DNA from 2 places in the Neobacillus sp. FW104-15D2 genome. Region 2 is predicted to be linked to the other one. Evidence: predicted binding sites of a transcription regulator. Region 2 holds the regulator's gene; the other holds the start of a gene.
What was found. Region 2 encodes LexA, which represses DNA repair genes until DNA is damaged. Its sites were predicted from a motif close to CGAACATATGTTCG; they were not measured.
Positions count from the first base shown of each region.

Region 1: a site for LexA is predicted at 2,520-2,533, ahead of AC3WR0_RS11990 (YhjD family protein). Genes of this name have one in related genera too.

Region 1 covers NZ_JBYTCJ010000013.1:3,652-19,638, reverse strand. The annotation lists gene AC3WR0_RS12010 (M48 family metallopeptidase) at 1-207, shown strand, start outside; gene AC3WR0_RS12005 (SOS response-associated peptidase) at 331-999, shown strand; gene AC3WR0_RS12000 (IDEAL domain-containing protein) at 1,075-1,308, opposite strand; gene AC3WR0_RS11995 (competence protein ComK) at 1,531-2,103, shown strand; gene AC3WR0_RS11990 (YhjD family protein) at 2,106-2,492, opposite strand; gene AC3WR0_RS11985 (S9 family peptidase) at 2,690-4,669, shown strand; gene AC3WR0_RS11980 (Lrp/AsnC family transcriptional regulator) at 5,047-5,493, shown strand; gene AC3WR0_RS11975 (M42 family metallopeptidase) at 5,510-6,571, shown strand; gene AC3WR0_RS11970 (M55 family metallopeptidase) at 6,651-7,499, shown strand; gene AC3WR0_RS11965 (ABC transporter permease) at 7,525-8,451, shown strand; gene AC3WR0_RS11960 (ABC transporter permease) at 8,453-9,397, shown strand; gene AC3WR0_RS11955 (ABC transporter ATP-binding protein) at 9,409-10,428, shown strand; gene AC3WR0_RS11950 (ABC transporter ATP-binding protein) at 10,425-11,378, shown strand; gene AC3WR0_RS11945 (peptide ABC transporter substrate-binding protein) at 11,404-13,038, shown strand; gene AC3WR0_RS11940 (DUF3899 domain-containing protein) at 13,182-13,556, shown strand; gene AC3WR0_RS11935 (LCP family protein) at 13,846-14,790, shown strand; gene AC3WR0_RS11930 (TVP38/TMEM64 family protein) at 14,837-15,466, shown strand; gene lepB (signal peptidase I) at 15,481-15,987, shown strand, end outside.
Region 2 covers NZ_JBYTCJ010000001.1:316,777-332,763, forward strand. The annotation lists gene mreBH (rod-share determining protein MreBH) at 1-272, opposite strand, end outside; gene miaA (tRNA (adenosine(37)-N6)-dimethylallyltransferase MiaA) at 626-1,582, shown strand; gene hfq (RNA chaperone Hfq) at 1,609-1,842, shown strand; gene spoVK (stage V sporulation protein K) at 2,522-3,466, shown strand; gene AC3WR0_RS01575 (glutaredoxin family protein) at 3,554-3,787, opposite strand; gene AC3WR0_RS01580 (trimeric intracellular cation channel family protein) at 4,004-4,609, opposite strand; gene hflX (GTPase HflX) at 4,795-6,054, shown strand; gene AC3WR0_RS01590 (methionine gamma-lyase family protein) at 6,070-7,341, shown strand; gene AC3WR0_RS01595 (MerR family transcriptional regulator) at 7,488-7,895, shown strand; gene glnA (type I glutamate--ammonia ligase) at 7,960-9,297, shown strand; gene AC3WR0_RS01605 (alpha-amylase) at 9,448-10,905, shown strand; gene AC3WR0_RS01610 (aspartyl-phosphate phosphatase Spo0E family protein) at 11,439-11,708, opposite strand; gene AC3WR0_RS01615 (hypothetical protein) at 11,993-12,691, shown strand; gene AC3WR0_RS01620 (hypothetical protein) at 12,854-13,039, opposite strand; gene AC3WR0_RS01625 (DUF4257 domain-containing protein) at 13,151-13,438, opposite strand; gene lexA (transcriptional repressor LexA) at 13,697-14,320, opposite strand; gene yneA (cell division suppressor protein YneA) at 14,479-14,802, shown strand; gene AC3WR0_RS01640 (YneB family resolvase-like protein) at 14,833-15,486, shown strand; gene AC3WR0_RS01645 (DUF896 domain-containing protein) at 15,615-15,848, shown strand.

The DNA.
Region 1 (15,987 bases), on a different contig from region 2:
AGCAGTGCTGACAGATATGCTATTAATATGACAAAAGATCCGGAAGCAGCAATAAGCTCCTTTCAGGAGCTTACTCGGTCAGGACTTAGCGAGGTAAAGCCGCCGTTCCTGGTAAAAATTTTCCGTTATACCCATCCTTCTATGCTCGAGCGTATTTCAATGGTAGAGGATTACGAAGTTAAACATAGGGATGAATTGAATAAGTAAGCCTGAGACCGGGGAGCTTTCTCCGGTTATTTTTTTAGGAAAGATACTTAAAATTAATTTTAAAAGTGACATACGCTAAAATAAGGGTAAAAGGAATATAAACGAAGCAGGAGGGGGAGTTTTATGTGCGGCCGTTTTTCACTTATATCCACGAGAGAAACTTTGGAGGAAGAATTTCAATTTGATTATTCGGGTGAATTACCATCTAGATATAATATAGCGCCTGGACAGGAAATTCTAGCTATTATTTCTCAAAATCAGCATAGAGCAGGAAGGCTTTTTCACTGGGGGTTGATTCCTTTTTGGGCTTCAGATGAAAAGATCGGCTACAAAATGATTAATGCCCGTGCAGAAACACTTAATGAAAAATCAAGTTTTAAGAACCCGTTGAAAAAGAGAAGATGCATTATACCTGCAGATGGTTATTTTGAATGGAAAAGGGAAGGGAAATTAAAACAGCCATACCGATTCGTTCAAAAGGATGGAAAGCCATTAGCTTTTGCGGGATTATGGGAGGTCTGGGAAGGGGAAGGGAAAAGAGTAGAGTCCTGTACAATAATAACTACCAGTGCAAATGAAATGGCAGCAGAAGTCCATGATCGAATGCCAGTTATTTTAACACCCGAAAAACAGAATATCTGGCTAGACCAGAAATTGGAGGATTCCCTGCTATTACAAACCCTTCTTAACCCTTATGAATCAGAAAAAATGGAAATGTATGAGGTATCAACACTTGTTAATTCTGTTAAGAATGAGTCCAATGAAATAATCAGGCCGTTCAATAGTAAATAACATAAGGGCTTCCAAAACGGAGGCCCTTTAGTATTTAATACATTAGTATAGTTTATTAGCCAAGTTCCTGTTTTTTTAAGTTCCAAATCTCTTGTTAATATCGACAAGCTGTCTTGATAACTTCATAAATTGATTCTTGTCGTTTGTATCGATTGCCTGATCAATTTTTTTCATAAGCCTCTCTTTTTCGGTTGTCAGTTGAATTTCGGCCAGCAGCATTTCTATATACAGGTCCTGAACAAAAGCTTCTTTTGCCTGCTGCCGGTTCATGGCACCTTTTTTCATCAAATCTGTATACTTATCATTCATCGAAATCACCCCTGTGGCTTTTTACTATTATATGGAGTTTTATAGATAAAATCAATAAATGTTTTAAATTTTCAGATAATATTTTTTTAGATTATGAATAATTTCGTAACTATTTCAAAAAAACAAAATTTCGACAAAAATACATGGTATGATAGGGTAAATATTACAATTACCGGCAAATTCAGGCAATTGTATAGGGGGCTTTTCCATAAATATAGAGGAGTGGAAATATTGGAGTCTAAATTGATTGAGATGTATGAGGTAAATCCATTTACTATGTTCATTCAGCCAGAGGAGTATGGCAGAAAAGTTTATTCGAAAATTGTAGAATTGGAAGATGAATTTATATCACCTTACAAACCAACAGATTTAATTAAACGGAGCTGTGAATTCTTCGGAAGTACTTTGGAAGGCAGGCAAAAAGGAAGCAGCCTGTTAATGGGAATTACACATAAAGTGCCAATTGCAATCGATCCATCAAATTTTATTTACTTTTTTCCAACAACATCTCCAGTCAGAGCAGAATGTATATGGATCTCTCATGAGCATGTCATTAGTCATCGCCGCTATTCTCCAGGCCAGACTCTTGTTACTTTTCAAAACAAAGAATCTTACTTGTTTCCCATTTCATATAGTTCATTTGAAAATCAGCTGCTCAGGACAGCTCTTTTAAAGACAAAGCTGATGCAGAGGATGGAGCATATGGAAAGAAAAACCTTTTATTTGCATCATCGCCCTAAGTTCATGGAGGCTTCTGAGGCAGAGCGAAAATACGGCTCAAATACTATTTTATAACTTTATTGCAGCTTTTTAGCCTGCTTTCGGGACTGATGCCTTTTGAAAAAATAATACTCCATTATTTCCTGTACTTTGTTTCGGATCCTCGGATTGAAATAATTGTGATATTCCTCAAATCCGTTATAGACGAACATAAACATCGTAAAGGTGTCGTCCCTTTTTGTCTCCAATACTTTTAGTTTTTTTGCGCCCATATATTTTTTTGCTTTGGCTAAATCAGCATGAACATCCCTCATTGTTTCTTCAATTAACTCGAGATAAGGCTTCTTGAGCTTAAAAGGACTTTTGTCGACTACAGCTAAATCCCTGTTTAATATGGTTAAGACCATAGGTAAATATATGGCTTTCTCCATGACGTTTCGTTCTTCCTCAGGTATTCTTGTCATCGTTCTATACTCCTTCCAACTCCAAAAAGAACATTTGTTCGTAAGTTAATGATACAAAATAGTCCGCCGAAAGGCAATATTCATTTCTAGCTTATGTAAATTGGCAGATTACTATGAAAAATCTAGAAGGAATATTATTTCTGTTGTCGAAATAATAAGTTGGTTGAAAATTAATTAAAAAGCTGGGGGTTGCAGAATTGAAAAAAGGAATTAGCGCTGAAGACTTGTATGAATTAAACTCGGTTTCTGATCCGCGTTTTTCTCCGGATAATAACAAATGCGTTTTTGTCCAGACAGGGATAAATAAGGAAACGGATGATTATTTTTCTCATCTTTTTATTATGGATATGGAAAAAGAGGGAGAGGCTATCCAGTTGACCTATGGCAAGAGCAAGAATAACTCTCCACGCTGGTCGTCAGATGGACAAAGTGTTGCTTTTGTTTCAAATAGAGAGGGCGGAAAGAATCAGATTTTTGTTCTTTCGATAAACGGTGGAGAGGCACGCCAGGTAACCGAACTGGAGACAGGTGCTTCTAATCCTGTCTGGTCCCCGGATGGAAAAAGAATTGCTTTTTTATCAACAGTAAGCAGCCAGAAGGAATCTGGTGAGAAAGAGTCAGATAAAAAACTATTGCCGCTTGAAGTAGGGAAAATGAAATACAAATCCGATGCTTCGGGTTTCTGGAAAGGAACCTTCCGCCATGTATCTGTTGTTGAAGTGGCTACGGGTGAGGTTTCTCAGTTAACAGAGGGAGAGAACGACTTTGCTCTATACAGCTGGTCTCCTGATGGGAAAAATATAGCTGTTGGCGCAGATTTGGAGTCAAACAAGGACCAGTCCTTTATCCATGACATTTATTTACTTGACCCAGAAACTAAAGACCTCTCTAGGATTACTAATGGAACAGGTTCTTTTGGGAATGTAGCATGGTCGCCAAATGGTAAGTTTCTTGCTGCGATTGGCCAGGATATGGAATATTATAATGCTACTCTTTCAAGATTGTGGATTTACGACGTGGCAGCAAAGAAGTTTTCTTGTTTTACAGAGGGTCTGGATTTGCCGGTCGGGGATTTCATGGTAGGAGACTTTCAGCAGGGTGCTGTTTTGCCTGGAGCCCAATGGACCGAAGATAGTTCAAGCTTTTATTTTGTGGGTACAGACAATGGGAACACAGTTTTATATTATGGAAATGTAGAAGGTGAAATTTATCCTGCCCTTCTGGACCAGCAGCATATTTACGGATTTACTTTGGATAGTAAGAATCAGCGCGCTGTTGTGGCAATCAGCAGGCCATCCAAGCCATCTGATTTATTCCTGCTTAATATCACAGAGGGAACTACCAAGCAGCTAACAGATGTTAACAAAGAGATTTTATTGAAAGTTGAACTGTCTGATGCACAGTCCTTTGAATTCGAGGCTAGTGATGGATGGAAAGTTCAGGGCTGGCTTATGCTGCCAATCGGCTATGAAGAAGGCAAGAAATACCCAATGGTTCTTGAAATTCATGGCGGGCCGCATGCGATGTATGGAAATACCTATATGCATGAGTTCCAGCTGCTTGCATCCAAAGGCTATGCCGTATTGTTTACCAATCCAAGAGGCAGCCACGGTTATGGGCAGAAATTTGTTAATGCAGTAAGAGGAGATTATGGCGGAAAAGATTATCAGGATATTATGGATGCAGTCGATTATGTCCTCGATCAGCATGACTTTATAGATGACCAGCAGCTTTTTGTTACTGGCGGCAGCTATGGCGGCTTTATGACCAACTGGATTGTCGGACATACAAATAGATTTAAGGCTGCAGTTACACAAAGGTCCATATCCAACTGGATAAGCTTTTACGGGGTGAGCGACATTGGCTATTACTTTACGGAATGGCAAATCGAGTCTGACTTAAGCGACATAGAAAAGCTTTGGAAGCATTCTCCTCTTGCGTATGTTAAAAACGTTGAAACGCCATTATTAATTTTGCATAGTGAAAAGGATTACCGCTGCCCGATTGAACAAGGGGAGCAGCTATTTATTGCCTTAAAGAGACTTGAGAAGCCAGCTAAAATGATTCGATTCCCAGAAGAAAACCATGAGCTTTCAAGAAGCGGCAAACCATCATTACGTATTTACCGTCTCAACTATATTGCAGACTGGTTTGGTGAGTATACTCATAAACATTAATAATTTCTATGTAATAAATAAGTGAGTTGCAAAAACACGCAGGGGTTAAAACCTCTGTGTGTTTCTTTGTTATTTTTAAAATTTTTTGACTCTATAGGTCTTGGGACACCTGTTCGCTCCTAGAATAGGGACTTTTATACCGTTTTGGTTTTTGGTTAACAGAAGATCCACTTGAACTTTTTCATATTTTTATAGTTTTCAAAAATTTTCTTAAAAGAATATATTAAAATAGTTGATTTCTGAAAATTCCTTTTATATAATAATTCCTAATTCGGTAATAAATTTGAATTTAAATATTGTAATAGATTATTGAATTTGGATTAATTTCCTATTTAGGGAACTGTAATAGAAAAATGGTTCCGAAAGGAGGAAATACTTTGAAATACGAAATAGATGATATGGATCGTGGAATCATTAAGCATCTTTCCATTGATGGCCGCATGTCCTTTACAGAAATAGCATCTAATTTAAATGTTACAGAAAAAACAATTCGCCTTCGCTACAAAAACTTACTGGATCACGGAATCCTCAGTGTGGTAGGAGTGGTCAATCCGGTAGCTCTCGGCGTAAAGTCGGGTGCAATCATTCAATTAAAGGTAAAACCGCAGACCATTAAAGAGGCAGTGGAAGAGTTAAAGAAGTTTCGTGAAATTCGTTATATCACTATGACTTCCGGCCCTTATTCAATCCTCGTACAGATTGCCGTTCCCGGTCCGGACGAGATCACTGATACACTTCACCGGATCAACGAACTTGAATATATAACAGAAATGAATACTATCGTACAGCTGGCAGTTTATAAAAATGCATATGACTATTTTTAAAAAGGAGATGATTAGGATGATTGAAATATTAAAAAAATTAACAAGCTTGTCAGGGCCATGCGGCTATGAACATTCCGTATCATACTTTCTCAAAGACTATTTGGAAAATAAGGTGGATGAAGTACGAATTGATCCAATAGGCAATGTTATTGCTACGAAAAAAGGGGGAAAGCCAGGCCCAACGGTAATTTTAACTGCTCACATTGATGAAATTGGTTTCATTGTTAAGAAAATAGAAGCAAACGGCCTATTAAGATTTGAGAAGCTGGGAGGTAATGACGATAGGATTCTTTTAGCACAGCCAGTAACGGTAATGGGGAATAAGGGTGAAATTTCAGGTGTGATTGGTACAATGTCAGCTCATTATGTGAAATTCGATGATCCATCTAAAGTAAGGAAGCATTCTCAACTTTATATTGATATTGGTGCATCTTCGATAGAGGAAGCGGAGGAATTGGGTATTGAGGTGGGTACTCCTATTACTTGGGGGACTCCATTCCAGCAATTTGGACCTGCTTCTTCTCCTAAAATTAGGTCAAAATCCTTGGATGACCGAGCAGGCTGTGCTGTACTACTTCAAGCACTTGAAGAATTACAGGACACTAAATTTTCTGGAGAGTTAATATTCCTCTTTGCTGTTCAGGAAGAAGTAGGATTAAGGGGAGCTAAAACAGCCTCAGAGCATATTCAGGCAGATGCAGCCATTGCAGTGGATACAACGGCAGTGAGCGATACGCCAGAGGAAACGATGGACCAAAGTTTATCACTCGGTAAGGGAACAGGTATTAAGGTAATGGATTTTAGCTTAATAGTACATAAGACGATGAAGGACACGCTAATTAAGTTGGCTAAAGAACAGAATATTCCTTACCAGCTAGAGGTTTTTCCTGGTATTGGAACTGACGGCGGAGCAGTAAATTATGCCAGTAAAGGAATTCCAACCGGAGTATTGTCGATTCCATCCCGATATGCGCATTCACCAGTTGAGGTTATAGACGTTGGGGATTTGATAGCAACTAAGGACTTGGTTAAAGCGTTTATTCTTAACTTGAATGAAGGGCAGACATTCCCATTTTAATCTCAAAAAGAGAGCGTAAATCAGCTCTCTATATAAGGAAAAGTCTAAATATTTAAATAATCTTTAGGGGGAAAAAGCGATGAAGTTATTTATTTCAGCAGATATGGAAGGTATTTCAGGTGTAGCTACGAACCAACAGCTAAAGACAAATTCAGAGTATCAGCGTTTCCGCAAACTCATGACCGCCGATGTAAATGCAGCAATTGAAGGTGCATTTAACGGCGGAGCAACTGAGGTAGTAGTGGCGGATGGGCACGGAAATATGTCCAATATTCTCATAGAAGAAATGGATTCCCGTGCAAGGCTCGTATCAGGGAATAACCGTGTTATGTGCCAATTGGAGGGGTTGGACGAATCCTTCGATGGAATTATGTTTGTCGGGCACCATGGCCGGGAAGGCGGGTCTGATGTTGCTGTAATTAGCCATACCTTGGCAGGGATTTGTGTAAATGAAATGAAAATAAATGGCAAGGTTGTTGGAGAAACAGAGATGAACTCATTAGTTGCTGGCTCTTTTGGTGTACCTGCCATTTTTATTAGCGGGGATGATGCCTATGTACGAGAAGTAAAAGAAACGCTTCCTGATGTCGAAGCTGCAGTAACGAAAAGAGCAGTTGATCGTTTTGCAGCAGAATTAATTCATCCAGAAGTGGCAAGGGAAGAAATCCGAGCGAAAGCAGAAGCAGCGGTTAAAAAGGCTAAGGCTATTAAGCCTATTACTTTTGAAGGGCCCATTACTTTTGATTTGGAACTAAAAGGTTCCCAACAGGCAAAAATGACCACTACTATTCCAACGGTAGAATTAACTGGCCCAAAAAGTATCAGGTTTACCTGTGATGACATGGTAACAGCATATAAGCATATGTGGGGTTGTGTCATTATCGCTATGACAGCAACTAACGGTGTCCTTGGTTCCGTAAACGCATAAAAATTAAACGGAGGTGAATGACGGGATGTACATCGTGAAAAGGGTACTAACGATGCTTCTTACCCTATGGGTAATTATCACTTTAACGTTTGTCATTATGAAATGTATTCCGGGTGATCCATTTGCATCGGATGCGGATGTTCTTCCAAAGGAAGTGCTTCAAAACATGAGGGCTAAATATAACCTGGACAAGCCGATACCAGTCCAATATGCCCTCTATATGAAAAACCTGGTCACTTTTGATATGGGACCTTCTATTAAATCAGAAACACGTTCAGTTAACAGTATTATTGCTGACGGAATTCCGGCTTCTTCAAGGCTGGGGCTGCAGGCTTTGGTGATTTCCTTATTCTTTGGTTTATTGCTGGGCATTGTTGCAGCTCTTAATCATAATAAACCATTGGATTTTGCCGCTATGCTCTTTGCGATTATCGGAATCTCCATTCCAAGTTTTATCCTTGCCCCCTTGTTAATTAAGTACTTTGCAGTAAATTGGCATTTGCTTCCGGTAGCCTCTTGGGGAACTTGGCAGCATACGGTTTTGCCTTCCATAGCTCTTGCGGCTTCACCGCTGGCAGTAATCGCTCGCTTTATGAGGTCCAGCATGCTGGAGGTTATGAATCAGAACTATATTAAAACTGCAAATGCAAAGGGATTGTCCACTGTACAGCTGGTCATAAAACATGGTATCCGAAATGCAATCTTGCCTGTTATAACCTTTATCGGTCCTTTATTTGTAGTATTAATTACCGGAACATTTGTAATTGAAAAAATATTTGCCATACCTGGTCTAGGAAAGTATTTCGTGGACAGCATTTTTAACCGTGATTATCCGGTCATTATGGGTACAACAGTCTTTTTCAGTACAATACTTGTTTTTACCTTGTTTTTAATTGATATTTCCTATCGCCTGATTGATCCAAGAATTAAGCTTACAAGCGGGGGAAACTAATATGCAGACAAATACAGCCGAATCTAACTTATTTACACCGGTATCTGAAGAAAAGAAAAGACAGGCAGCGGTTGAGAGACCATCCTTAAGTGTTTGGAAAGAAACTATAATTAATATTTTTAAGAATAAACTGGCTGTTTTTGGTCTGACTTTATTACTTGCAATATTAATTTTAGCCATTTTAGGCCCATTACTTGTTAAATTTAGCCCTTCCGACCAGGATTTGATGAAAGCAAATTTGCAGCCAGGCGGAAAGCATTGGTTTGGTACTGATGATCTTGGCCGGGATATGTGGTCGAGAACCTGGTATGGAGCCAGAGTTTCGCTAACAATTGGTTTTGCAGCTGCATTAATCGACCTTATTTTAGGAGTAACCGTCGGTGGGATTTCCGGCTATATGGCTGGAAGAAGCAAGTTGGGAGACCGTGTTGATAATGCGATCATGAGAATTGTCGAAATTCTGTATGGTATCCCTTATCTTTTAGTAGTTATTTTATTGATGGTGATTATGGATCCTGGTATAACTACCATCATTATTGCTTTGTCTGTAACTGGGTGGGTCGGAATGGCGAGGATTACTCGTGGTCAAATTCTTCAACTTAAATCACAGGAATACGTGATGGCAGCTGAGAAGCTTGGCACTTCACACCGGAAAATTATTCTGCGCCACTTGCTTCCAAACACCCTTGGGATCATTATTGTAAATTTAACATTTACGATTCCACAGGCCATTTTTGCTGAATCATTCCTTAGTTTCCTGGGCCTTGGCGTGCAGGCGCCATTTGCAAGCTGGGGAACAATGGCAAATGATGCGCTTGGTGTTATTTTGAGTGGGCAGTGGTGGCGACTATTCTTCCCAGGTTTTATGATCTCTCTTACGATGTTTGCTTTCAATGCATTTGGTGATGGACTTCAGGATGCATTAGACCCAAGGAATCGCGGCTAGGAGGTACAGCAGTGACTCATTTACTTGAAGTAAAGAATTTAGAAGTGAATTTTAAAACCTTCGGCGGCGAAGTTAAGGCTGTCCGCAATGTTTCCTTTCATGTTGATAAGGGCGAAATAGTCGCAATTGTAGGCGAAAGCGGAAGCGGAAAGAGCGTGACAGTGCAGACAATAATGGGGCTTATTCCAACACCGCCTGGAAAAATAAAAAATGGAGAAATACTTTTTCAAAACAGGGATCTTTTAAAACTATCTAAAAAAGAAATGCAAAAAATAAAAGGTTCAAAGATTAGTATGATTTTTCAGGATCCAATGACCTCTCTGAATCCGACAATGAGGATAGGTAAGCAAATAGAAGAGGCACTCATCGTACACCAGAAGCTTTCTAAGGCGGAAGCTAGAGAAAGGGCAGTGGAGATGATCCGCCTGGTAGGGATTCCAAATCCTAAGGAACGGTATAACCAATATCCTCATGAATTCAGTGGGGGTATGAGACAAAGGGCCATGATAGCAATCGCGCTTGCCTGTAACCCTGAATTGCTGATTGCTGATGAACCTACAACAGCGCTGGACGTAACTATTCAAGCCCAAGTGCTGGACTTAATGAAGGACTTAAAGGAAAAAACCAATACTGCGATTATCTTAATAACCCATGATTTGGGGGTGGTCGCCGAAACAGCCGAGCGGGTCATCGTTATGTATGCAGGGATGATGGTTGAAAGTGGAAGTGTAAACGAGCTTTTCGAAAATCCAAGGCATCCTTATACATGGGGGTTAATGGATTCCATCCCTGATACGAATGCAGAACATAAGTCCCGCCTAGTTCCAATTGAAGGGTCACCGCCAGATTTGTTTGCCCCGCCACAAGGCTGTCCTTTCGCACCAAGATGCAAATATGCCATGGAAATATGCTTAAGTGAAATGCCTCCGGCTTTTGAAATCGGGGTGGGCCACCATTCAAGATGCTGGCTTAATGACCCGCGTGCACCAAAGGTAGAGAATGAGGTTGCAGCAGGGAGGGAAAAGCAATGAGTGATGCTCTTCTTCAAGTAGAGGGAATGAAAAAGTATTTTAAAATCAAAAAAGACCAAACTGTTAAATCGGTTGATGATATTTCGATCGAAATTAAAAAAGGGGAAACCTTTGGCTTGGTTGGGGAAAGTGGCAGCGGTAAGTCTACACTCGGCAAAACGATTGTCGGCCTTCAAAGCCCCACTGCTGGTAAGATTATTTACAATGGTATTGATGTTGAGACACTAGATAAAAAGTCGAAAATTAATGTGAACCGTGAAATGCAAATCATTTTTCAGGATCCCTACGCCTCTTTGAATCCACGTATGCGGGTTGGTGACATCATTGCTGAGGGAATCGACGCTCACAATCTTGCAAAAGGAAAGGACAGGCAGAATCGTATCTTTGAGCTTTTGGACAAAGTAGGTCTTCGCCCTGAACATGCAAGAAGATATCCTCATGAATTCAGCGGCGGGCAGCGGCAGAGAATCGGAATTGCCCGAGCTCTTGCAGTAAACCCTAAATTTATCGTTGCGGATGAACCAATATCTGCACTTGACGTCTCTATTCAGGCTCAGGTCATCAACTTAATGGAAGACCTTAAGGAGAAGGAAGGACTCACCTATTTGTTTATTGCCCATGACCTTGGGATGGTCAAGCATATAAGTGATCGCATTGGAGTAATGTACCTTGGCAGGATGATGGAGCAGGCAAGCAGCTATGACCTATTCTCAGAGCCGCTTCATCCATACACACAGGCACTCTTATCAGCAATACCAGTAGCCAACCCAAAGGCTGCCAAAAGGGAAAGAATTGTTCTGGCGGGAGATCCGCCGAGCCCGGTTAATCCGCCCAGCGGCTGCCGGTTTCGTACAAGATGTCCGCATGCTATGTCCATCTGTGCCGGGGAAGTTCCTGCCTGGAAAGAAGTGAAGCCAAATCACTGGACGGCATGCCATCTATATAATTAATAGATTAAAAGGAGGAAGGGAAACAGTGAAAAAGTGGACTTGGATTTTAGCTGTAGTTCTGTTGCTTAGCTCTGCGTTAGCAGGTTGCAGCAGCAGTGGGGATAAAAAAGCATCCTCGAGTTCTTCAAATGGAAATACAAAAGGGGTAAAACAGGAAATTACGGTAAACGCAATGAGTGAACCGCCTTCCCTTGATCCGGCACTTGCCACAGACACCACTTCTGGCTGGATTATAGACCATACCTTTGAAGGATTATTTACAAAAGATAAAGATGGTAAGCCTGTAGAAGGTGTTGCAAAGGATGTTCAAACCTCTGCAGATGGAAAAACATATACCTTCACTCTTAAAGATGACGCTAAGTGGTCTGATGGATCACCTGTAACAGCAAAAGATTTTGAATACGAATGGAAACGTGTATTAAATCCACAGACAGGAAGCGCTTTTGCGTTTTATCTTTACTATATTAAAGGTGCTGAGGAGTATAACAAAGGAAAAGGACCAGTTGAAAATGTAGGAATTACTGCCAAGGACGACAAAACTTTAGTGGTAGAACTTACAAATCCTCTAGGCTATTTTAAGGAACTTTTAACAATGTGGACCTTTTATCCAGTAAAAAAGGAATTAGTTGAAGGAAACAAAGACTGGGCTGCAAACACTGAAGGATATGTGAGCAACGGACCTTTTAAGTTAACTGAGTGGAAGCATGACAGCCAAGTTGTAGCAGAAAAGAATGAAAATTACTGGGGTAATAAAGATGTTAGCTTGACTAAAGTTACATGGAAAATGGTCAATGATGCTACAACCTATTACCAAATGTATAAGACAAATGAACTTGACTTAATTCAAACACTTCCATCAGATGTAGTGGCACAGGAAAAGTCCAATAAGGAATTTAAAAACACTCCATACTTTGGAACGTATATGTATATGTTCAATGTTAAGAAGGAGCCATTTACCAACGCTAAAATCCGAAAAGCATTTGCAATGGCCATCAACCGTGAGGCTATTACCAAGAATGTTACAAAGGCTGGCGAAACCCCGGCATTTGCATTCGTTCCTCCTGGAGTAAAAACAAAGGATGGAGATTTCCGTAAGGATGGCGGAAAAATGCTCAAGGAAGATCCAAAGGAAGCGAAAAAATTACTTGAGGAAGGTATGGCTGAAGAGGGCTGGAAAGAGCTTCCACAAGTAACACTTTTGTATAATACTTTGGAGAGTAACAAAAAGATTTCCGAAGCTGTTCAGGAAATGATAAAGAAAAATTTAGGTGTTAACATTAAACTGGCAAACCAGGAATGGAAGACTTACCTTGATACAACTAAACAGCATAACTTCCAAATGGCTCGAATGGGATGGATTGGAGTATTACTTGATCCTGCAGTCATTCTTGACTACTATTTAGGAGATAGCCCCAACAACCGTACACAATGGGTTAATCCTAAATATGACAGTCTGATTGCACAGGCAAAAGCTGAACAGGATCCAGACAAGCACTTCCAACTAGAGCATGAAGCAGAGAAAATATTAATGGAAGATTTGCCGTTCATGCCAGTATATCACTATACAAATACGTATCTTACTTCATCGAAATTTAATGGTGTCGTTTACCCGATGAATCGTTATCCTAACCTCAAATGGACTAAAAAGGTATCTGATTAATCAGTTTTAAAGGAATAAGGCAGGTGCGATTTTTTAAAGCACCTGCTTTATTTTAAAAGATTGAACCTAAACAAGGCCTAATTAGGTGAATAAATTTAATCTATTAAAAAATCCTCTTTAAATCATAATTGAGGAAGGGGAAGATGATAATAAAAAAGGTCGTTTTTTTTCTCCTATTACTTATTTTCTGGATTTATATAAAAGCAGCAGGATATGTTACTCAACTGGAATGGATCAACCAATCCTTTCTGGTAGGTATAGTAGCATTAATGGCTGGGGCATGCATGGTTATTTTTAAAACCGGTTTTTTATCAATGTTTTTTCAAGGTTTTAGAACAATAGGTTCTTTTATCACTCCAAAGTCAAATGCGATGGAGCGAGCAGATGCCTTATTGAATAAAGATGAGTTAATAATCGAGTTTAAAAAGGGATTCGCCAATAAAGCAGCCTTTTTTGCATTCATGGTGGGAGCTAGTTCCATCACAGTCTCGATTATAGGTTTAATTTTTTATAATTAGAGGCGATAATTGGTTATTTTTGTTATTCCATCATTAGTGGAAGTCATATGCTGCATAGTGAACTTCATTTAGAGAAGATATAAAAGAAGAATAATTAGTCATTAGTCAGAATTCCTTATAAAATTGCCCGCAAAGTATTAATTCTTTGCGGGTTTTTCTTGTCAAAACAGATGCAGGTATGAGAAAGTTTTGATAGAAGGAAGTTCACTGGAGAAAATACTATTAGCAGAGACTTTTTTTAGATAAAGGGAGTCAAAATAAGAAAAAAGATGATGGAAGGACTAAAAAGATGAGATCTGAACGGCATGAGAATAAGGGAAAAAAGAAGAGAAAAGCCTGGAAAGTTATCTTACTGATTTTGCTGCTAATTATTGTGTGTGTAGTGGCTTATGCTTATTATCAATATAAACAGGGAATAAACCAATCAATGGAAAAAATTGAAGGAACTACTAAGCAAGAGACCTATAAATTTGAGGGGCAAAAAGATCAGTATGGAAATACGAATATTTTACTAATGGGGAGCGACGCCCGAGGTAAAGAAAAATCTAGGTCTGATACCATTATGATTGCTACTTATAATCAGGAAAAAGGTACGTACAAATTAACCTCTATCATGAGGGATTCCTATGTCGATATTCCGGGATATGGAAAGCATAAGATTAATTCTGCATTTGCGTCTGGCGGACCTGAATTAATGAGGCAAACAATTAAAGAAAATTTTGATATAGACCTGCAATACTATGCCATCCTTGATTTTGAAGGCTTCGTACAAGTAATAGATGAAGCTTTTCCAAATGGTGTTGAAATTAACGTCGAGAAAAAAATGGCAGAATATGTGGATCCTCCGCTGGAACCTGGATTACAAAAGCTTGATGGAAGGCATCTGCTAAGTTATGTCCGCTTCCGTCACGACCGTATTGGAGATTTTGGCAGAGTTCAGCGTCAGCAGGAGGTTATCCAGAAACTTGGAGAGCAAATGACAAGCATTACAGTCATTCCGAAACTGCCAAAATTAATTGGTATCATTTCACCGTATATCAATACGAACATGAAATCGACTGATATTTTATTTATGTCAAAAAATTATCTTACTGAAGGTAAAGAAAATATCCCAACGCTTAGAATTCCCGTTGATAACAGTTTCACCGAGCCAAGGATAAGCGGAGAAGGAGCTATCCTAAAAATAGACGTTGAAAAAAATAAGGAAGCACTCCATCAATTTATATCAAATTAAAAGTATTTATAAAAAAAGTTTTGGCAACAATTGTAGGGGATGAAAGATGGAATTTGAAGCTATTTTCAATGACTTGTTTGAGATAGAACATATAATGAATCTTATCCGCAAATATCGGTCCCTCGGCCCCTTTTTTGGCATCATGCTAACATTTGCAGAAGCATTTCTGCCTTTCCTCCCATTATTCTTATTTGTTGTGGTTAATGCCACCGCCTTTGGGTTATGGGCCGGATTTTTCTATTCATGGATCGGTGCCTGCGCAGGAGCATTAATTGTATTTTTACTGGCAAGAAAGTTTGGACAAAAGAAAATGCTTTCTTTTGTCCAAAAGCATTCAAAAGTTAAAAAATTAATGGGATGGCTGGATTATCATGGATTTGGACCAATCTTTCTTCTTCTATGCTTTCCATTTACCCCTTCAGCTGTGGTAAACATTGTAGCCGGGATTTCAAAGGTTAGAATGGCCAGGTATATGCTGGCTGTCCTGGCAGGTAAAGTCGTTATGATTTTTTCAATTAGTTTTATAGGTCATGATCTCCATTCGTTTTTTACTAGGCCTGAACGGACGGTACTTGTTTTTTTAGCTATTTTTATTCTTTGGTATGCGGATAGAAAAGTGGAAGTACAATTAAATAAGAGAACCAAAGAGAAGGTGACTGAAGGGAATACTAAATAGGTGGAGGGCAGTACATGAAAGAGGATTGGAAAAAAGAAGGCTTTGAATGGGTTAAGGCATTAGCTATTGGTGTGCTTATTTTTGTTTTTATTAAATCTTTTTTCTTCTCCAATTATGTAGTAGAAGGCCGGTCCATGATGCCAACCCTTCAAGAAGGAAATAAACTGGTCGTCAATAAACTTGGTTTTGAAACAGGAGATTTACATAGGTTTGATGTGATTGTTTTTCATGCCAATCCAAAAGAAGATTTTGTTAAAAGAATTATTGGATTGCCGGGAGACAGAATTGAGTACAGAGATGACCATCTTTATATAAATGGCCATAAGTATGCTGAACCTTTTTTGGATGTTTACCGGGAAAAGAATCCTGGGAGCCGGCTGACAGGAAACTTTACGCTAAAAGAAATTACAGGGAGAATTAAAGTTCCTAAAGGAAAGCTGTTTGTACTTGGCGACAATCGTCTTGGGAGCTGGGACAGCCGTCATTTTGGTTTTATTTCAGCCAGCAAGGTTGTAGGTAAA
Region 2 (15,987 bases):
TTTTTGGAAGCCTTTCGCATAATATGCTTCAGCAAGTCAGTAGTGATGTCATAGTCAGCAATTACGCCATCTTTTAAGGGACGGATTGCAACAATTTTACCAGGAGTTTTCCCGATCATTTCTTTTGCTTCGCGTCCAACAGCGAGGACAGCCTTTGTTTCTGTATCAATGGCAACAACAGAAGGCTCATTAAGAGCGATTCCTTTATTTTTGCTATATACCAATATGTTCGCAGTTCCTAAATCAATTCCAATTTCAGAAGAAGATAACATTATTTTTCACCTTTTTTCACAAATTTTTTCTGGAAAGGCCGCCCCCTAAACAAACATTTTGCGGCTTTGGGATAATTAATATTCATAAAAAAGTTATTAACATGATAAACTTCTAATTACTCTAACACGATTTTGGGGGTATTTTGTCGATTGTAACTAAAACGTTATTTATTTGTAATGAATCAAGAAAAAATTTCTTTTAAAGGAAAAATTGTAAGCAAAATAGCATAAAAACTGGATTTAAAGCCAATAATAGTTTGATGTTCTACTGCTTTTCTATTTTTGTGATACCATATTAAAATATAGGGAAAAAAGCCCGACAAGAAAAAGCAGATAAAGGCAGTGTGAGGGAAGTGGAAGCCAAGCAAAAATTAATTGTCATTATCGGACCGACAGCAGTTGGGAAAACAAAAACAAGCATTGAGCTTGCAAGGCGCTTTAATGGAGAAATTATCAGCGGGGATTCCATGCAGGTATATCGTAGAATGGATATAGGCACCGCAAAAATAAAGGAATCAGAGATGGAAGGGATTCCTCATCACTTAATTGATATTAAAGAGCCCGAAGAATCTTTCTCAGCAGCTGAGTTTCAGGGGATGGTCCGAACAAAAATCGCCGAAATTGCCCAAAAAGGAAAAATTCCTATTATAGTCGGCGGTACGGGACTATATATTCAGTCCGTCATTTACGATTATCAATTTTCAGATGCTCCTTCCGATCCTTCGTTTCGGGAACAGCTTGAGCGTCAGGCCGGAGAAATCGGCAATGAGGCATTACATAAGAAACTAGAAGCCGTCGATCCAGAGAGCGCCAGCCGCATTCACCCCAATAATGTAAGAAGAGTGATTCGGGCCTTGGAAATTTATCATTGCACTGGGAAAACAATGGGAGATTTTCAATCTAATCAGGAACCGGAACTTCTATATGATACAGCCCTCATAGGCTTAACCATGGAACGTGAAAAATTATATGAACGTATCAATTTACGTGTAGGCCTAATGATGGAAGAAGGGCTATTGGAAGAAGTGGGAAGCCTTTATCATGAAGGGATTTCAGGATGTCAGTCCATCCAGGCAATTGGCTACAAAGAGATTTACGAATACCTGGAGGGAAAAAGTTCTTTGGAGACAGCTGTAGAAAATTTGAAACAAAATTCACGAAACTATGCAAAAAGACAGCTAACCTGGTTTCGAAATAAGATGAATGTGGAATGGTTTGATATGACAGATACTGATATGGCTTCAAAAAAAATAAATGAAATTTCTCAGTATGTGGAAGGAAAGCTACATCTGAAATCGAATACATATTAGTAGAGATAAAAGAGGAGGATTTACAGATGAAAACAACAATTAATATTCAGGACCAATTTTTGAACCAATTGCGCAAGGATGGCATTAGCGTTACCGTGTTCCTTTTAAACGGTTTCCAATTAAGAGGCCAAATTAAAGGGTTTGACAACTTTACTGTTCTGTTTGAATCAGAAGGCAAACAGCAGCTTGTATATAAGCACGCTATTTCCACTTTTGCTCCACAGCGCAACGTTCAGCTTGACCTTGAAGGACAGCAATAATTCATTGAATAGTCAGGGCCCCTTAAGCAGCAAAGGGGTCCTTTTTATTTTTAATAGGCGCAGCAAAACTTTACTGTTGTTCATTTCGCTCCCAGTCACTCGCTTTCCACGGACGGTTCGCGAGCCTGTCAAACCTCAGTGCCTAGCCCCTCGAGGTCGCTTCGGTCCTGACTTCGAAGTTAAAGAACGACTTCATTGTCAGGCCCTTCGACGCACAGGAAGTGCTAGTGCCGGCGTCGCCACAGGACGTGGCGTTTTAGAGCCGGCCAGCGCTTGCCGGGGCTGAACAAGGCACTTCCGTTCTTCTTCCTCCTCGTCACTTTGCTCCTGCGGTGTCTCCCCTGACCCGCTTTTCCGGTAGGAGTCTCGTGGCTATACGCTACAATCAACACTTATTGTTAATACAGCCTTTTCAAAAAATATTCCCCTCACGACAACCAACCTTCCTTCTCCGCTCATGTTTTCCACCTTATCAGAATACACATAGTATGAAGAAGTATTTCTCAGGAAAGCGCATGATTAGACAATTACAAGAAAAAGCAGCAGGATAAAGCAGGATTTTGTCAATTAGAGAAGCCATCCATCCTGTTAGAGAGAGAAGGAATGGGATACCAACCGGGCTTTTGTCACGCATAAAGCATAATGGCGTATACTGTTTGCAGATTGAGAGGTGAATGCTTTGGACCAACCAATGCGTATGAAAAGTAACGGTCAAATCAGCATTATGCTAAACTCGCAAAAAAGAACCATTCATAAAGAAGCTCCTGAATCAATCGTTGTTCCAAAGGCAATACCCGCCGAGCACACAGCACTAAAGGAAATTGAAACTGAACTTGGTGCCCTTGTTGGCATGGAGGAAATGAAAAGAACTCTTAAAGAAATTTATGCGTGGATATATGTAAATAAAAAACGCGAAGAAAGCGGGCTGAAAGCCAAAAAGCAAGCGCTTCATATGATGTTTAAAGGGAACCCTGGAACAGGGAAAACAACCGTGGCAAGGCTGGTCGGCAAGCTTTTTCACAAAATGAATGTCCTTTCGAAAGGGCATTTGATTGAAGCAGAACGTGCCGACCTGGTTGGAGAGTATATCGGGCATACAGCGCAAAAAACAAGGGATCTGGTCAAAAAGGCACTTGGCGGGATTTTATTTATTGATGAAGCCTATTCTCTTGGGAGGGGCGGCGAAAAGGATTTTGGGAAAGAAGCAATTGACACCCTCGTTAAGCATATGGAAGATAAACAGCATGAATTTATTTTAATCCTCGCGGGATATTCGGATGAAATGGAATATTTTCTTACCTTAAACCCCGGGCTCCATTCACGCTTTCCACTAGTAATTGATTTCCCAGATTACAATATCGACCAGCTGATGGAAATTGCCCATATCATGCTGAAGGAAAGAGAGTATTCATTAAGCCATGAGGCGGAGAGAAGACTTCGTGAGCATCTTGTCTGGATTAGAACGATAATCGGAGAAAATCATTTTTCAAATGGAAGATATATAAGAAACATCATTGAAAAATCGATACGGTCACAGGCCATGAGACTGCTGATGAATAACAGCTATGACCGTTACGAGCTGATGACCCTAAGAAGTAATGATTTAATATTTGAAGAAGACTAAGACCCGGAATGGGTCTTTTTATTATTTTTACAGTGATATAAAAAAGCCTGCCGGAACTTATAGAAAGTTGGCAAGCCTCTATATGAACTACTTATTTACATATTGCATCAGCGTTTCTGGATCAAAACCTAGGACCCAGTGGCCGTTTACCTTTGTCTGCGGTACGCCCATCTGTCCGGTCTCCTGGACAAGTTTTTGCGCTGCATCAGGATCCATCTGCACATTTACTTCTTTGTAGGTTAATCCTTGAGCCTCAAGGAATTCTTTCATCATTGTGCAGTACGGTCAAGTGTTAGTTGAAAAAACAGTAATATCGTTCATTTTGCATGCCTCCTTAAATTTTAATACCCTTAAAGGTATAGTAAAATGATCCAGGTAATGCTGTCAATTAGGCAATCCAGCTTTTACAAAAAAGAAATACCTGGACACCCTTTGTTTTTCCCTACTTTTAATAAAAAAAACAGGACAGGAAACGATTAAAGCGGCATAAAAAAGACAAACCCCGTTTCTATCAGGGGTTTGTCGTCCGGGTATTTTTTAATTCTCGCGAACGCGCTTAACGGGGAGCTTCCAATCATACGTGTACGAAAGAACCCTTAAAGCTGTAATGATAACAAACAAAGAATACAGCTCAGCTGGACTTTCAACAATTTTCAAACCAATCGCCAATCCGGCCATAATCGCCCACACGGCATATATTTCTGAATGCAGTACAATTGGCTTTCGGCCAGCGAGCAGGTCGCGGATGATTCCGCCGCCAATCCCTGTAAGAACCGCTGCAACAATTACGGCACTTAAAGGGTGGCCCATTTTTGAAGCATACAAAGCACCCTGGATAGCAAAGGCAGACAAGCCGATCGCATCAAACAAATTGCCCCATTTTTGCCAGTGTTTTAATAGATTCATAGGGAATAAGAAAACAGCTGTCATCGAAAGCAAGGCAATTTGAAAAAATAACCCCTGGCTCCATAAAGCTGAAATGGGTACACCAATTAATAAATTTCGTATCGCACCACCGCCAAAAGCAGTGACAATCCCTAAAATATAAACTCCTAAAATATCATATTCTTCTTCCATGGCAATAATCGCTCCGCTGATTGCGAATGCAACAGTGCCAATCATGCTTAGTACTTCCCACGTCATTTCTTTTTAACTTCTCCTCGTAATCGTTTTCAAATATAAATTATATTGATTTTATCATGTGTCTCTGCTTTTTCAATCTTTTTTTAAAAAAATGTTGAAAAAGAACAAATAAGTGAAAAATTAGAGTATCCATAAACTTTTTGATATGATGAAAAAAGATTATTCAACGGAAAGTAGGGGTTCCATTGGAACAAAAAACAGATCTGGAAAAAGCAATACTTGTTGGCTGCCAGACAACCAAGGAAGATGACCTGAGATTTCAATATTCCATGGAGGAGCTTGTTTCCTTAACTGAGACAGCAAAAGGTGAAGTCCTGCTATCAGTTATTCAAAAGAGGGAGAAGGTTCATCCTGCAACCTATATCGGAAAAGGGAAAGTGGAGGAATTAAAAGCAATCGTTGATGAAATGGAAGCTGATTTGGTTATTTTTAATGACGAGCTTTCTCCAAGCCAAAAGCGGAATTTATCTTCAGTCCTCGAAGTGCGAATTATCGACAGGACCCAGCTAATCCTCGATATATTTGCACAAAGAGCCCGTTCCAAGGAAGGTAAGCTCCAGGTCGAATTGGCACAGCTTCAATATTTGCTTCCTCGGCTTGCAGGACAGGGTACAGCAATGTCTAGGCTGGGGGCCGGTATTGGAACAAGAGGCCCCGGTGAAACGAAACTGGAAGCGGACCGCCGCCATATCCGCCGCCGTATCGATGATATTAAATCACAGCTGAATGTGATTGTTCATCACCGCGATCGTTACAGGGAGAGACGGAAGAAAAACAAGACCTTCCAAATCGCGATTGTTGGTTACACGAACGCTGGAAAGTCCACACTTTTTAACCGTCTGTCAGAAGCGGATTCCTTTGAAGAGAACCAGCTGTTTGCCACACTCGATCCTATGACCAGAAAAATCATTCTGCCAAGCGGATTTTTGGCTCTTATTACAGATACAGTTGGATTTATTCAGGATTTGCCAACGGCACTCATCGCAGCCTTCCGCTCCACTCTTGAGGAGGTTAAGGAAGCGGACTTATTGCTGCATGTTGTCGATATGGCAAACCCGGATTATTTTCAGCATGAAAAAACGGTCAACCATTTATTAGATGAACTTGATATTAAAGATATCCCGCAGCTGACTGTTTATAATAAAAGGGATATTAAGCATCCGGATTTTGTTCCGACTGCGCAAACGCCAACAGCCTTTATCAGTGCTTATGATGTGGAAGATCGAAATGCGTTAAAGAAAAAGATAGAACAGCTAGTAATAGAAGAGATGGAAGCTTACAGCGTGAAGGTTCCTTCCACAGAAGGCAAGCTTCTTTCACAATTAAAAAATGAAACAATCCTGAGGGAACTGACGTTTAATGAGCAATTTCAGCTGTATGAATGCAAAGGGTACTCTTTAAGAGACCACCAGATAACAGGGCAGCTGCAAAAATATAGTGTTTAGATAAGGGGTTACATCATGTTTCAACAATTAAAATACGGGGAGAAGCTTCAGACAATTGTAAAGGAAGCAGAAAAGCAGATTGCTGAAGTTCATAAAGAGATAGACGGAAGAATTGATACGAATCAATTCAGGGTGTTACAAAGCTTTCAAAAGCACAGGGTAAGCGACTCACATTTTATCCCTTCTACCGGGTATGGATATGATGATACCGGAAGAGATACGCTTGAAGCCATTTATGCAGATGTTTTTGGAGGAGAGGCGGGCCTGGTCCGCCCGCAGATTATTTCAGGGACCCATGCCATATCCATTGCCTTATTTGGCGTATTAAGACCTGGTGATGAACTTCTGTATATCACTGGAAAACCTTATGATACACTCGAGGAAATTGTCGGTATTCGCGGGAACGGAGTAGGTTCTTTAAAAGAATTTGGGATCTCCTACAACAGCGTTTCTCTAACTGAAGATGGCAGAATGGACTGGGACGCTGTGGCGAACGCAATTAAGCCGAACACGAAAATGATTGGCATCCAGCGGTCAAAGGGTTATGCGGTCAGACCGTCCTTTACGGTAGCGGAAATAGGGGAAATGATTCGATTTGTAAAAGAAATTAAAAACGATGTGGTTGTTTTCGTGGATAACTGCTACGGCGAATTCGTGGAGGAAATCGAACCATGCCATATAGGGGCAGACCTAATGGCAGGTTCTTTAATAAAAAATCCTGGGGGAGGAATTGCTAAAACAGGCGGTTACATTGTTGGAAAAAAACAATGGGTGGAAGCCTGTTCCTACCGGATGACGTCTCCGGGGATCGGTGCAGAAGCGGGAGCATCTCTGTACAGCCTCCAGGAAATGTACCAGGGTTATTTCCTGGCACCACATGTTGTGGGGCAGGCGCTTAAGGGAGCCGTTTTTACTGCTTCGATGCTTGAACGACTAGGTATGAATTCCTCGCCAAAATGGAATGCCAAACGGACAGATTTAATTCAATCCGTTCAATTCGATGATAAAAACAAAATGGTTGCTTTTTGTCAGGCAATCCAATTTGCATCACCTGTAAACTCTCATGTGACTCCTTACCCAAGCTATATGCCTGGATATGAAGATGATGTGATAATGGCAGCAGGTACATTTATTCAGGGGGCTAGTATTGAACTTACCGCTGACGGGCCGACAAGGCCGCCTTTTGTTGCTTATGTTCAGGGAGGTTTGACGTACTCCCATGTCAAAATAGCGGTTTGTCTCGCACTAAGCTCTTTGGCTGAAAAAGGTTTAATTGATTTAAATTAGGTTAACTTAAAGGAGGGCAGCATGGGTTGTCCTCTTTCTGTTTTAATTAAAATTTTTTTCATGTTAGGAAACCTAACACAAGATTGACATATTACCTAACATGCCATATAATACCCCTATAAAGCAGTGAAAAGGGAGGAGAAATCTTGGCCGGTAATGAAATTCGCCGTTCCATGCCGCTGTTTCCCATTGGAATTGTCATGCAGCTGACAGAACTGACAGCCAGGCAAATCCGATATTATGAAGAGCATAAACTGATTTCTCCCGCAAGAACAGAGGGAAACAGGCGGATGTTTAGTTTAAATGACATTGACAGACTGCTGGAAATTAAAGACCTGATTGACCGGGGAATCAATATGGCCGGAATTAAAGAGGTCTTTGCCGTTAAGGAAAACCAGACAGTCACTGCCGAAATAGAAAAACAGGCAGAAAAAGTAAGGCACGAATTATCCGATGATGAATTACGAAAAATACTTCGCAGTGAGCTTCAGCATGCTGGAAGATTTAATCGATCATCATTGAGGCAAGGGGATATGTCCCGATTTTTCCAATAGGGAAAACATGACATAGAAGCAAAGCAATTATTCTATTACTTTTTTAACAGGAGGAATTTAGGAAATGGCAAAGAAGTTTTCAAGAGAAGATATTCAAAGAATAACTAAAGAAGAAAATGTAAAGTTTATCCGTCTTCAATTTACTGACATCCTTGGAACCATCAAGAACGTGGAGATTCCGGTAAGTCAGCTTGAAAAGGCGCTTGATAATAAAATGATGTTTGACGGCTCTTCCATCGAAGGTTTTGTTCGTATCGAAGAATCTGATATGCTTTTATATCCAGATCTTGACACATTCGTAATCTTCCCTTGGACAGCTGAAAAAGGTAAAGTAGCACGTTTGATTTGTGATATCTATACTCCGGAAGGCCAGCCTTTTGAAGGAGATCCACGTAATAACCTGCGCCGAATCCTTGATGAAATGAAAGAACTTGGATTCACAAACTTTAACCTTGGACCTGAGCCAGAATTCTTCCTGTTTAAATTAGATCCTGCTGGGGAACCAACACTTGAATTAAACGATAAAGGCGGATACTTTGACCTTGCTCCAACAGATCTTGGTGAAAACTGCCGTCGTGACATCGTTCTTGAGCTTGAGGAAATGGGCTTTGAAATCGAAGCTTCCCACCACGAGGTAGCTCCTGGACAGCACGAAATCGACTTTAAATACGCAGATGCTTTAACAGCATGTGACCAAATCCAAACTTTCAAGCTTGTTGTAAAAACAATCGCTCGTAAGCACGGATTGCACGCAACATTCATGCCAAAACCATTGTTTGGCGTAAACGGTTCTGGTATGCACTGTAACCTTTCATTATTTACAAGCGGCAAAAATGCATTCTATGACACTTCTTCCGAACTAGAATTAAGTGAAAATGCGCGTCAATTCATCGCTGGTATCCTTAAGCACGCTCCAAGCTTTACAGCTGTCACAAACCCAACTGTAAACTCTTATAAGCGTCTCGTTCCTGGATACGAAGCTCCATGTTATGTTGCCTGGTCTGCAAGAAACCGTTCACCACTTATCCGTATTCCTGCATCACGCGGCCTAAGCACACGTGTAGAAGTGCGCAGCGTTGACCCTGCAGCGAATCCATATTTGGCGATGGCAGTTCTATTAAAAGCTGGACTTGACGGCATCAAAAACAAACTTACTCCTCCGGCTCCAGTAGACCGCAACATCTATGTAATGAACAAAGAAGAGCGCGTTGAAGAAGGTATCGTCGATCTTCCTGCCACTCTTGCACAAGCTCTTGACGAGCTGAAGAAAAACGAAGTTATTGTTTCAGCACTTGGCGGACACATTTTCGAACACTTCGTGGAAGCGAAAGAGATCGAATGGGATATGTTCCGCACTCAAGTTCACCCATGGGAACGCGAGCAATACATGAGCATGTACTAAGATATTTTCAGAACCCTCCGCACTTTGGTGCTGGGGGTTTTTTTATTTTTAAAAAAGAGGTTGAGAGCCGGTGGATAGGGGTAAATTTTAGACAAGCAGTTTACTAATTTAAAATTAACCGCTAATGCTGATAGATAGAAGGGGAAAGCGATGAAGAACCAGACGATGATGCAGTTTTTTGAATGGCACGTAGAGGCAGACGGAAACCATTGGAACAGGCTCAAAGAAGCAGCCGCAGAATTAAAAATGAGAGGAATTGACTCCATTTGGATTCCACCTGCAACAAAAGGCCAGTCAGCAGAAGATACTGGTTACGGTGTTTATGACCTATATGATCTTGGCGAATTTGATCAAAAAGGAACAGTAAGAACCAAGTATGGAACAAAAGAAGAGCTTTTGGCCGCTATTGATGAATGCCATATGAATAATATAAAGGTTTGCATGGATATTGTGATGAACCACAAAGCGGCAGCGGATGACACGGAGTTATTTAAGGTTATCGAAGTGGACCCTAATGACCGAACAAAGGAAATCTCAGCACCCTTTGACATCGAAGGATGGACAAAATTCGATTTCCCGGGCAGAGGTGATAAATACTCAACCTTTAAATGGAACTTTGAGCATTTTAATGGAACAGATTATGATAATAAAACAGAAAGAGTCGGTGTTTACCGGATTTGCGGTGACGATAAAAATTGGAATGAAAATGTCGACAGTGAATTTGGCAACTATGATTACTTGATGTTTGCCAATATAGACTACAATCGGGAAGATGTCAGGGAAGAAATGACCAGATGGGGCAAATGGCTCTATGATTCAACTCATTGTGACGGGTACCGCCTCGATGCTATTAAACACATAAACCATGATTTTATTAGACAATTTGTTATAGAAATGATGCTTCATTGTGGAAAAGATTTCTACGTTGTAGGAGAGTTCTGGAATTCTGAGTTGGAGGCATGCCGCAACTTCCTGGATAATATTGAATTTAAAATCGATTTATTTGATGTTTCCCTGCATTACAAGCTGCACGAAGCATCTATAAAGGGTCGTGAGTTTGATTTATCAACGCTTTTTGATGACACTCTTGTAAAATCACATCCTCTTAATGCAGTGACCTTTGTGGATAATCATGATTCACAGCCGTATGAAGCCCTTCAATCCTGGGTTGAACCCTGGTTTAAACCAAGTGCCTATGCGCTCATTCTTCTGCGCCAGGAAGGCTTACCTTGCGTCTTTTATGGAGATTATTACGGAATCAAAGGGCCTGAACCTCGCGATGGAATGAAGGATATCATCGATAGGCTTCTCTATGTAAGACAGTTTAAAGCCTACGGAGAACAGGTCGATTACTTTGATCATCCAAATACCATTGGATGGGTTCGGAAAGGAATCCCTGCCGTACAGAACTCAGGTTGTGCGGTTGTAGTATCAAATGGTGATGATGGTGAAAAAACGATGAATGTTGGCGAGGAACGAGCTGGCGAAGTGTGGGTTGATATCACCCATTCACGGGAGGAGAAAATTACAATCGGGGAGGATGGCAGTGCCACATTCCCGGTAAATGGCGGCTGCTTGTCCGTATGGGCTGTTTGTGAGGAGGAATAAAAGTTTGGAGAGGCGTTCCTTTTGGGACGCCTTTTTGGCATATGTTTAGGGGTATTTGGTAGTTGGCGATACGCCCTTATAATGTTTTTGATGAAAAATACAAACCTTTTTTATTGAAAAAGAGTTTTTTAGGTTAATATTCAATACATTTATGGAGAATACGGATGTTTTCGATGGTTATACCCTCTCGGTGAAGAAAGAATACCCCACTTTATCGAAGAAATGCACGGGTTTATCAAAGAAATGCACGAGTTTCTCGAAGAAATGCAAGATTTTTCAGAGGAAATGCACGAATTTATTAAGGAAATGCACGGATTCTCTATTAAATGCCCGGCTTCGTTTAAGAATGCCTTTCTTTATTCGGTTATGCCCGAATAAAGAAAGATATGAACATCCTGTATTTTATGGGCCACTCCGGCTAATATGAACTTCCGGGTTTTATTCAGAATATAGGTAAAGGGGAGAAATCTAGAGGAACAAGTTATTGGGCTGGGGAGGGAAATGGAAGGTGGTATATGTATTTCCCTATTACTTTAAAAAGAAGCAGCCGATACTACCGGGATGTTTCTCGATCCAGTCAGCAATTGATACTGAAAAATAAAATAATCCAGCTCCTGGCTGGCTTCAATGGTTACTTCGTTAATTAAACCGAGCTGCTGACCTTTGTCGATTAAATCAATTCTCAAGTATTCGATATAAATCTTTAGTTCAAAAGGAGAAAATATCAGTAAGTTTTCCATCATCCAACCTCTTTTTACATAAATAGACATCCGCACAACTGATTTTACCAAGTTCCGCTCCATTTTGAAACCCTTTATTTTAAACAAAAAACGACATAATTCTTCATTCTTGCTCCCCCACGGGCCATATCTCCATCACGCACTCCCTGCGATAAAGTAAACATTGAACTTTTGTAACATAGCATGGATACGAGTCGCCGAGTAATTTGGTTTCCAATTTAGATAAAATCATTTAAGGAACTGGGGAATATTCCCTAGTTCTTTTTTTAGAAAAAGGGACAATTTCTATGTCAATAACATTATAATTACATTTGGATTAAATTTATATGTAAAAGGGATGGGTTGAGTTGGTCGATTTGAATAAAGGAAATACAGGCGGAAATAAAGTATTAGGTTTTGTAAAAAGAAGATGGAAGTATATTTTAACTGCCTTGATTGCTCTTATTATAGGTGCTAACACTGGTCCTTCTGGTGCTGATCTGGATAATGCCAATTCCAAAGTAAAGGCCGCTAATGCTAAGAATGCGGAATTGAAAGATGAAATTGGTTCAAATAAAGCTAAAATTAATAGACTTACAAAAGATAATAAAGAGCTTTCTAATAAGGTTAGTGAAGCGGCTCCCTTTTTTGCAATGAGTGAGCAAGAGCGTGAAAACAAGGAAAAAGAAGCGCAAATCAAAGCGGCTGAACTGAAAAAACAGGAAGAGGCAAAGAAAGAAGCAGCAGCAAAAGCGGAGGCAGCAAAGAAAGCAGCCGAAGAAAAAGCAGCCGCCGAAGCAGCAGCTCAAGCACTGGCAGCAAAAACTAAAACTTTCGGTGCTGGTAAATATGTCGTTGGCCGTGATATTGATGCGGGACTTTACGATTGTAAAGCTGTAAGCGGTCAAGGTAACTTCATTGTTGATGATGGAGGCAAAGTAAATGAAATGTTTGGTGTAGGCGATAGCAAATGGTATAATCCTGAGTTTAACAATTTGGAATTGGAAGATGGAGATACCATTGATATCAATAATGACCTGCATATTAAGTTTATTCCTAAAGAATAGTTGATAAAATTCGATTAGATAGCTGTTATCTGATGATAAAAAAATTAACATGATTTAATCGAACCAGGGGTTATCCTATGTTCGATTACTTCGTATAACCAAACAGAAAAGGATGTCCTTGATGCGGGCATCCTTTTCAATTTTTCTTTTAAACTATTTCAATTAATAAGGATGGTGATAACCGCCGCCATAATGGAACGGGCCATGGTGGTATCCTACAGGATAGTGATGTGGGTATGGGTAATAAGGTTGATGATGATGATGGTATCCATATCCGTGACCATATGGGGGATAACCGTGATGCCAGCTTCCATGTGGCTGATATCCGGGAAACATATACGGGGGCATTTCCTCACCTCTTTTATTTATGGGTTAGTTATACCTTATGAATAAAAGGTGAGCCGTGAGTTTGACCAATGCTAAATTGGGCGGTTAAGGGAAGTTATTGCGGTTTTCTCTCTATTTTCCGTGATGATTTGAGCCTAAAACATCAAATCTTCTAATGACAGCATCACCTCCATAACCCGCCAGGATTGAGAGGAAGGCCACCTGTACGGGTGAGGTTGGCTCCGCGTAGAGTATAACGAGGACTGAAGCGAGGGAACCCAAGGACATTTCCAGTAGAAAACCAGGGTACAAAAATTTCTTGGTGCGATAAGGCACTACAAGCTTTCCGTTCTTTCTCATATGACTGCAGATACCGACCATGCCACCTAATATGATGGAGAAAGCAATGTTGAAAAACATGAACTCCTCACACTCCCTTAAGCCTAAATATTTTTGTGACCTAAGGCTATTCGTGTTGTGTGTTCATTATATCGAAAAAGAAAACCCTATACATGAGTTAAAATACTGAATTTTCCAAAAAATTAAATAGTTCTAAATAACTGTATAAAAATACCAATCAGTTAAATTAGAATAATTTTAAACAAAAAAGGCGGGCATTTTGCACTGCCTCGCCTTAAATCGTTTAAAATCACGGTTTTTACTATAAAGTCTATCTTCCTAGTGAATATCTCTATAAACTCCAATAACCTTACCCAAAATTGAGGCATTTCTTACAATAATCGGATCCATAGATGAGTTTTCAGGCTGTAATCGGATATAGTCCTTTTCTTTGAAAAATCTCTTACAGGTTGCTTCATCTTCTTCGGTCATAGCGATTACGATATCACCGTTGTTAGCAGTGCTTTGCTGTTTAACAATAACGTAGTCGCCATCGAGAATACCGGCCTCTATCATACTATTACCCATAATCTCAAGCATGAAGACATGCTCATTCGCTGGAGCGATCCGCTCAGGAAGGGGAAAGTATTCTTCAATATTTTCAATAGCAGTGATCGGCTGACCAGCTGTTACCTTACCGACAACTGGGACATTAATTACGCTTGCCCTGGGTATATGCATACTTTCTTCAAGTTCCAATATTTCAATAGCTCTTGGTTTAGTAGGATCCCTGCGAATAAGCCCTTTGCTTTCCAGGCGGGCCAGGTGGCCGTGGACTGTAGAACTGGAAGCTAGTCCAACTGCTTCGCCTATTTCACGAACGGATGGCGGATAGCCCTTTTTCCTAACTTCCCCTTTGATAAAGTCAAGGATATCCTGCTGCCGCTTTGATAATTTTGCCATTTAGATTGCACCTCGTCTGGTTTATGTTGATTTTATTATAACATGTTCCCATTTTTGATACAAACATAAGTTCGAATATTTTTGTTGACGTGAAACAAACGTTCGGTTTATAATCAAATCAACAAATGCGAACATATATTCTAATAGAGGTGCTTGAGATGAAGAAAATGTGGAAAAAGTATTCCTATGCTATTATTCTTGTAGGTTTAAGCTGTCTATCTGCTTTGGTTCTATCATTTACATTGGATTCTCCAGACGAGAACAATTACATAAAAGTCACTGTTTCTCAAGGTGATTCAATCTGGAAGATTGCTGATCAATATAAAGAAGAAAACAATATGTCAAAGGATCGCTTTGTAAGCTGGATAAAGCTTCATAATGAAGTAAATGGGGACAAGCTGATTCCTGGCCAGGAGCTTGTTATTCCGGTAAAAGAAGAAATCTTATCTACTGGTGAGCTTGCCAGTGCAGCAGGGGAATAATCAATATAAAGAAAGCGGGCTGATTGCTTCATGAATGCCATTATATATTGCAGAGTCAGCACGGATAAGGAAACACAGGAAACCTCCTTAATCAGGCAGGAGGAAGAATTAACCCAACTGGCCAGCCAAAACCAATTTCAAATTGCAGAAATTATAAGGGAGCAGGCCAGCGGATATGACCTGGAGAGGGAAGGTATTCTTCAGCTGCTGGATGAAATAAGGAAACCCGATATTCATGCAGTATTAATACAGGATGAAACCAGGCTGGGGAGAGGTAATGCAAAAATTGCCCTCCTTCATTGCATTTTAAAAGAAGGCATCAAACTCTATAGCATCTATCATAACGGAGAGCTGCAATTATCCGAATCTGATTCGATGGTGTTAAAAATTGTTGGAATGGTGGAAGAATACCAGCGGAAGCTCCATAATATAAAAATCAAACGAGGAATGAAACGGGCAGTGAAAAATGGCTTCAAACCTCAGAGGAATTTAAAGAACCAAGGTGAGGGAGCCGGCAGGGATAAGATTGAAGTGCCCATAGACGAAATAGTGCGTTTGAAAAGAAATGGACTTACTTTTGCCGAGATTGCCGCCACGCTTAGGGGTTTTGGATACCAGGTTTCCAAAGCTACCGTACATAGAAGATATCAGCAGCATATGGAGGACCTAGATGCTGAGGACTGATATAAAACGTAAAGACCCCTTTGGCTTGCCAATGGGTCTTTTTTTTAGTAAAATCAGTTGTCATATTTAGAAAAATAATTTGATCTTGTTGATCTAATAATAGAAACCTCAAGAAAGAAGGGACAAGCATGCTTTCAAAAGAGAAAATGAAAAGAATAAATGAGTTAGCGAAAAAAGCGAAGGAAAGTTCACTTTCTGAAGCAGAGGCTAAGGAACAGTCCGCCCTTAGAAAAGAATATCTTCAGACCTTTCGCTCCTCCATGCTGGATACTTTAACGAATACAAAGATTATCGACCCGGAAGGCAATGATGTAACACCTGATAAACTCAAGCAGCGTAAAAGGAATCAAAAACTTCATTAATGAAGAGGAGTGCAGAAATGTACTCCTTTTTTATTTTCATAATCTTGTTCTGTTTGTGTCATGATAAAGAGGGAATATGCATTATTGACTAGAAATTTACAGATTTTAACTTCAAATTCAAGCAGGACAGCCTTGGTTT